2 regions of the Streptomyces sp. YIM 121038 genome follow, and region 1 is predicted to be linked to the other one. Evidence: riboswitches for the same ligand, from Rfam matches in the RefSeq annotation. Region 1 holds a riboswitch; the other holds the start of a gene.
The links. A riboswitch is a leader RNA that binds a small molecule or an ion and turns the genes downstream of it on or off. The one in region 1 is predicted to bind ZMP and ZTP.

Region 1 (3,389 bases):
TCCTGGAGGGCCACCCACTGGCGGACCGCGCCCAGGTAGTTCCCGAGGTGGAACGAGCCTGCGGTGGGCTGGATCCCGGAGAGCACACGCGGACGATGGTGCATGGCGGAGCCATTCCCCTGAGGGTGGTGGTGGGTGACGGGCGGGCGTTCAGAGGCCATGCCCAGCATTCTCTCAGGTGCCGCCCGTTGGTCGGGAACTGGTACGCGGCGGGCCGGTCCTCTCGGTACGCTGCGTGCGGCCGCACCAGGCTGGGCAGGAGGGCGCCATGCGCCGGTCGGCCCCGGCGAGCAGGACCGTGAGATCCGCCTCACGTCACAGATCGTGGCCGAGTACGTGGTCTCGCGCGGCCGTCTGCTCCTGGTCGTGCTGCGGATCTTCGACGACGCCGGCATCCTGCTCGTCGAGGACTGACCCGGCGGGCGTCAGCCGGTCGGCAGCCCCGGCGCGGGGAACGCGGACATCAGCTCGGCCACCTCGCCGCGGATCTTCGCCAGCGCGTCCTCGTCCCCGGCCCGCGCCGCCTGAACGCCTCGGTCCACCCACTCCGCGACGGCCGCCATGTGCTCCACGCCGAGCCCGCGGGACGTCAGGGAGGGGGTCCCGATCCGCACCCCGGAGGGGTCGAAGGGCTTCCGGGTGTCGAAGGGCACCGTGTTGTAGTTGACGACGATCCCGGCCCGGTCGAGGGCCTTCGCCGCCACCTTGCCCGGCACGTCCTTGGGGGTGAGGTCCATCAGGATCAGATGGTTGTCCGTACCGCCGGAGACGAGGTCGAAGCCACGGGCGAGCAGCGCCTCGGCGAGGGCCTTGGCGTTGGCGACGACGGCGTGGGCGTAGTCGCGGAAGGACGGCTGCGCGGCCTCGTGCAGGGCGACGGCGATCGCGGCGGTGGTCTGGTTGTGGGGCCCGCCCTGGAGCCCGGGGAAGACGGCCTTGTCGATGGCCTTGGCGTGCTCCTCGCGGGCGAGCAGCATCGCCCCGCGCGGCCCGCGCAGCGTCTTGTGCGTGGTCGTGGAGACCACGTCGGCGTACGGGACGGGCGAGGGGTGGGCGCCGCCCGCGACGAGCCCGGCGATGTGCGCGATGTCGGCGACGAGCACGGCCCCGGCCTCGCGGGCGATCTCGGCGAAGGCGGCGAAGTCGATGGTGCGGGGCAGCGCGGTACCGCCGCAGAAGATCAGCTTGGGCCGTTCCTTGAGGGCGAGTTCGCGGACGGCGTCGAGGTCGATGTGCCCGGTGTCCTCGCGGACGCCGTACTGCACCCCGCGGAACCAGCGGCCGGTGGCGGAGACGCCCCAGCCGTGGGTGAGGTGGCCGCCCATCGGCAGGGCCATGCCCATGACGGTGTCGCCGGGCTCGGCGAAGGCGAGGTAGACGGCGAGGTTGGCCGGGGAGCCGGAGTAGGGCTGGACGTTGGCGTGCTCGGCGGCGAAGACGGCCTTGGCGCGGGCGACGGCGAGGCGCTCGACCTGGTCGATGTTCTGCTGGCCCTCGTAGTAGCGGCGGCCGGGATAGCCCTCGCTGTACTTGTTCTGGAGCACGGTGCCGGAGGCTTCGAGGACGGCGGCGGAGACGTAGTTCTCGCTGGGGATGAGGCGCAGGGTGTCGGCCTGGAGCTGTTCCTCGGCGGTGACGAGGGCGGCGAGCTCGGGGTCGGCGGCGGTGAGCGCGGGGTGCTGCGACGCGGGAGAAGGGGAAGGAGAAGGGTGACTCATGGCGTCCTCCGGGGCGAGCGGTGTTGGTGTCCGGTCGTGGTCCCGGGGTGCCCAGGCGTTCGGCACCTCGAAGGTTCTGCCTCGCGCGGCTTCCTCAGGGTCGATTCCCTGTGCGCCAGTCGCCGCGCTGTGGAAACCAGCGTAACGGTCAGGCCACCGTGTCAGGGTTCGCGTTCGGAGCGAGCGACGATAGGTATTGGGCCACGAACCCGCTCTGTCCCCTACGACAACGCGAGAGCCTCCTTGCGCCGTTAGTAGCCGTAGGAATCGCACGACGACGTGCGAACGTGAGAAACGGAGACCCCGTGACTGCTACGGAAGACCTCATCGCCTCGGCCGAAGCGCACAGCGCGCACAACTACCACCCCCTGCCCGTCGTCGTCGCGTCGGCGCGGGGCGCGTGGATGACGGACGTCGAGGGCCGCCGGTACCTCGACATGCTCGCCGGCTATTCGGCACTCAACTTCGGCCACGGCAATCCGCGCCTCATCGAGGCCGCCACGGAGCAGCTGGGGCGGGTGACACTGACGTCACGCGCGTTCCACCACGACCGTTTCGCGGAGTTCTGCGCCCGGCTCGCCCGGCTGTGCGGCAAGGAGATGGTGCTGCCGATGAACACGGGCGCGGAGGCCGTGGAGACGGCGGTGAAGACCGCGCGGAAGTGGGGCTACCGCGTCAAGGGCGTGCCCGGGGGCCGCGCCCGGATCGTGGTGGCGGCGAACAACTTCCACGGCCGGACGACGACGATCGTCAGCTTCTCCACGGACCCCGAGGCCCGGGCGGACTACGGCCCGTACACGCCGGGCTTCGACATCGTGCCGTTCGGTGATCTGGGGGCGCTGCGGGACGCCGTCACCGAGGACACGGTGGCGGTGCTCATCGAGCCGGTCCAGGGCGAGGCGGGCGTGCTCGTGCCGCCGCCCGGCTATCTCCCGGGGGTGCGGGAGCTGACGCGCGAGCGCGGGGTGCTGTTCGTGGCGGACGAGATCCAGTCGGGTCTCGGCCGCACGGGGCGGACGTTCGCGTGCGAGCACGAGGACGTGGTGCCGGACGTGTATCTGCTGGGCAAGGCGCTGGGCGGCGGCGTGGTGCCGGTGTCGGCGGTGGTGGCGGACGCGGACGTGCTCGGGGTGTTCCGGCCGGGTGAGCACGGCTCGACGTTCGGCGGCAATCCGCTGGCGTGCGCGGTGGGTCTGGAGGTCGTCGCGATGCTGGAGACGGGCGAGTTCCAGCAGCGGGCGACGGAGCTCGGCGAGCATCTGCACGCGGAACTGGGGCTGCTCGCGGGCTCCGGGAAGGTGGTGGAGGTGCGTGGGCGCGGCCTGTGGGCGGGTGTCGACATCGACCCGTCGCACGGCACGGGCCGGGAGATCTCCGAGAAGCTGATGGAACGCGGTGTCCTGGTGAAGGACACCCACGGCTCGACGATCCGGATCGCTCCCCCACTGGTGATCAGCAAGGAGGACCTGGACTGGGGGCTCGACCAGCTCAGGGCGGTGCTGGGCTAGCCGCAGGCGACGGGGGGCGGTTCCGCCGCCCCCCGTGCGCGGGCCGCGTCGGCGGCGCTGTCGGGGGCGGGGTCGCGTGCGCTGTCGCAGGCGGTGCGGAAGGCGGTGCGGAGGGCGCTGTCGAACGCCTCGGTGCCGAGGGCGGTGCGGCCGCGGGCCGTGG
Region 2 (3,389 bases), 4.5 Mb from region 1:
CCGGTGTACACCCAGTCCCAGCCATCGACCCGCACGCCCCGCTCGTCGCCCCACGCACCCGTGTACATGAAGTCGTCCACGTCGGACGTGGGGATCAGCATGACGTCGTGGGGCTGGTGGCGCGGCCCGACCGTGCCGATGTACTGGTCGGCCCCGTTCGTGGTCCGGCCGCCCGGCTGGCCGCAGTGCGCGGCAGTGAGGACGTACTGCGCGCCCGACCCGTTGCGCACACCGAACCCCGACGAGCAGGGCACGCCGTTGATCTTGATGAGCGCGCCGCCCGACCAGGGGTGGGAGTCGTTGTCGCGGCTGCGCTCCTTCATCCTGCCCTCGCGGATGGTGCGCACCGGCACGCCCAGGTCCCCCTCGAGGGCGGCGGCCGTGCGCGGCGCGGCGGCCGCCGCGCCGCGGACCGGGTCCGCGGCGACGACGAGCCCGCTGCCGTCCGCGGGGATCTTCACGGTGTGGCCGAGCGACGGCTCGGCCCGCAGCCGCTCCTGGAGCCGGGCCGAAGCGGTCTTCAGCTCCTTGAGCGAGTACGGGGCCGTCACGATCCGCACCCGCGCCGTGCCGCGCGCCTCGGCGACGGCCTCGCGCATCCGGGCGGGCAGCGCGCCCTTCCAGTACAGGGCGACGCGGCCGCGCTCCAGGGCGATGCCGGTGAAGCCCGCGAACCGGCCGCGTTCCTGTGCCCATCTGATGACGTCGGCCGCCGCGACCAGCGGCCGTTGCTGGGCCATCTTGCGTGCGGCGTCCTTGCCCGCGACCTCAGCGACGGCCACCGTCCTCCGGCCGTCCTCGTCGGCGCTCGCGCCCTGCCCCGCCGTACCGAGTAACGCCATGCTGAACACTGCCGCGCCCGTGGCGAGGAGAGCCTTCTTGCGACGCATCGAACCCCCTGGAGACCCTGCGGCGACGGGCTGTCACCGCAACTGTGGGGAAAGTAGGGGGAGTTGGTCAACGGCGGGTCAACACCCGTTGAAAGCGCCAGATGGAGGCACGGCCACGGGGCGGGGCACGGTCGTCACCGTGCGGCGCGCGCCCCCAGCTGCCGCTCCGCGGCGGCCACCGTCTGTTCGAGGAGCACCGCGATGGTCATGGGGCCCACGCCGCCCGGGACCGGGGTGATGAGGCGGGCCCTGTTCAGGGCGCCGTCGAAGTCGACGTCGCCGACGTTGCCCGCGTTGTACCCGGCGTCGATGACGACCGCGCCCGGCTTGATGTCCTCGCCGCGGATCAGCTCGGGCCTGCCCACGGCCGCCACGACGACGTCCGCCTCGCGCAGGTGCGCGGAGAGCTCCGCGGTGCGCGAGTGGCAGTAGGTGACGGTCGCGTCCCGGGCGAGCAGCAGCATGCCCACGGGCTTGCCGAGGATCGCGCTGCGGCCCACGACGACGGCCCGCTTCCCGGCGAGGTCGACGTCGTACGCGTCGAGGAGCCGCATGATCCCGCCCGGCGTGCAGGACACGAAGCCGGGCCGCCCGAAGCTCATCGCGGCGAACGAGCTGAGCGTGACGCCGTCGACGTCCTTGTGCGGGGCGATCGCCTCGAAGGCCGCGCGCTCGTCGATGTGGTCCCCGACGGGGTGCTGCAGCAGGATGCCGTGCACGGTCGGGTCCTCGGAGAGGGCGCCGAGGGTGGCGACGAGCTCCTCGGTCGTGGTCGCGGCGGGCAGCGCGACGTGCCGCGAGACGATGCCCGCCTTCGCGCAGCGGTTCCGCTTCATCCGTACGTACGTGACCGACGCGGGGTCCTCGCCCACGAGCACGGTCGCGAGACAGGGCGCCGCGCCCGTGCGCCGGGTCAGCTCGGCGGCGCGGGCCGCGGTCTCCTCGCCCACGCGGCGGGCGAGGGCGGTGCCGTCCATGAGCTGGGCAGGGACCGTCGAAGTGGTCGGGGACATGGCCGCCTCCAGGCGTGGTTGACCAGTCGCCCAGGCGCACGGCATCGACATCTGCGTCAGGCCGCTCCCCGGTGGTGCTCCACCTCAGCGCCAGTCACGGCCCGCCTCCACTGTAGTCGAGGGCGTGTCGGACCTTGACGGCGCGGTCACCGGCGGGGGCGGGCGCGTGCCCCGGCCCCGGCGGCTACGGCGGGCCCGGGGCGGGCTCGGGCAGGAGCTCCCGCAGCAGTTCCTCGAACTCGTCGGCCGTCGGGGGCTTGTCCGCGAGCAGGCCCTGGAGCAGCAGCCCGTCGTAGGCGTGGGTGAAGAGCTTCACGCGCAGCGGCTCGTGCGTGAAACGGCGGGCGAACGCGGCGAGCGCCTCGTGCCAGCGCCGGGTCGCCGCCCGCTGCTCGGGGCGGCGCGCCGCGAGCAGACACAGCTCGAACTCCGCGAGCAGGTGTCCGGGCGGGCTGAGGAGCCGCGCCATGAGCTCCGCGAGCGCCCGGAGCGTGGGGCCGCCGGGCGCCTCCGCGAGCGCCTCGACGCGCGCGGAGTCCTCCTCCATGCACTGGGTGAGCGCCGCGGTGAGGAGGGCGTCGATGCTGCTGAAGTAGTACGTCGTGGCGGTCGTGGGCAGCTCCGCCTCGCGGGCCACCGTGCGGTGGGTGACGCCCGCGGCGCCGTCGCGGGCGATGACGCGCACGGTGGCTTCGATGAGGGCCCGGCGCCGCCGCTCGCCCTTGGCGCGGCGGCCGTCGGTGACGGGCGGCGTGGTCGGCCCGGTGGTCGGCTCGTTCAGGGTGGCTCTCCCGCGTTCGTGCGCGCGGACCTCTGGTGCCGCGTACGTGCGCCGTTCGCGCCGACGTTACCCGGTCCGCGTACGGGGGCGCCGCCGGTCGCGGCGGCGGCGCGTGCGTCAGGCCGTTCTCGGCGGTACGAGGTTCCGCTCGGTGCCCAGCCTGGTCGTGGTGTCGGCGTAGAGGCTGACCTCGCCGTCGCTCCAGCGGACGACGATGTCGTCGGGGCGGCCGCCCGCGGTGTAGCCGCCGGCCGTCGCCACCGTGGCGTGCTTCCACAGCGCGCTGGGACCGCCGAGCTGCGTCTTCCTGCCGAGGCCGCCCGTGCCCACGTCCTGGTGCAGGGTGAGCTTGCCGTCGGACCAGCGCACGACGACGTCCCAGCGGTCGCCGCCGGTGAAGTCGCCGCCGACGAGGAGGGCGGCACGCTTCCAGGTGGCGTTGGGCTTCTGGAGCCTGGTCTCCTTCGTGAAGCCGACGCCCGCCTCGCGGTAGAGGGTGAGTTCGCCGTCGCTCCAGCGGACGACCAGGTCGTCCGCGCGATCGTTGCCGCTGAAGCGGCCCGCGGTGATCCGGGTGGCGTGCTTCCAGGTGGACCCGGCCTTGGCGAGCCGTACCTCCCGGCCGAAACCCGCGGTGGACACGTCGGGGTACAGCGTGACCTCGCCGTCGGACCAGCGCACGATCAGGTCGGAGCGGCGGCCGCC

Region 2: another riboswitch for ZMP and ZTP. It lies ahead of C9F11_RS05370 (bifunctional 5,10-methylenetetrahydrofolate dehydrogenase/5,10-methenyltetrahydrofolate cyclohydrolase); the one in region 1 lies ahead of glyA (serine hydroxymethyltransferase).

What each region holds. Positions count from the first base shown of each region.
Region 1 covers NZ_CP030771.1:5,930,059-5,933,447, reverse strand. Annotated here, with positions in the region: gene trpS (tryptophan--tRNA ligase) at 1-104, opposite strand, end outside; gene glyA (serine hydroxymethyltransferase) at 426-1,718, opposite strand; ZMP/ZTP riboswitch at 1,761-1,851, opposite strand; gene rocD (ornithine--oxo-acid transaminase) at 2,024-3,226, shown strand; gene C9F11_RS48800 (BTAD domain-containing putative transcriptional regulator) at 3,223-3,389, opposite strand, start outside.
Region 2 covers NZ_CP030771.1:1,393,056-1,396,444, reverse strand. Annotated here, with positions in the region: gene C9F11_RS05375 (trypsin-like serine protease) at 1-890, opposite strand, end outside; gene C9F11_RS05370 (bifunctional 5,10-methylenetetrahydrofolate dehydrogenase/5,10-methenyltetrahydrofolate cyclohydrolase) at 1,025-1,903, opposite strand; ZMP/ZTP riboswitch at 1,925-2,011, opposite strand; gene C9F11_RS05365 (TetR family transcriptional regulator) at 2,088-2,600, opposite strand; gene C9F11_RS05360 (hypothetical protein) at 2,802-3,389, opposite strand, start outside.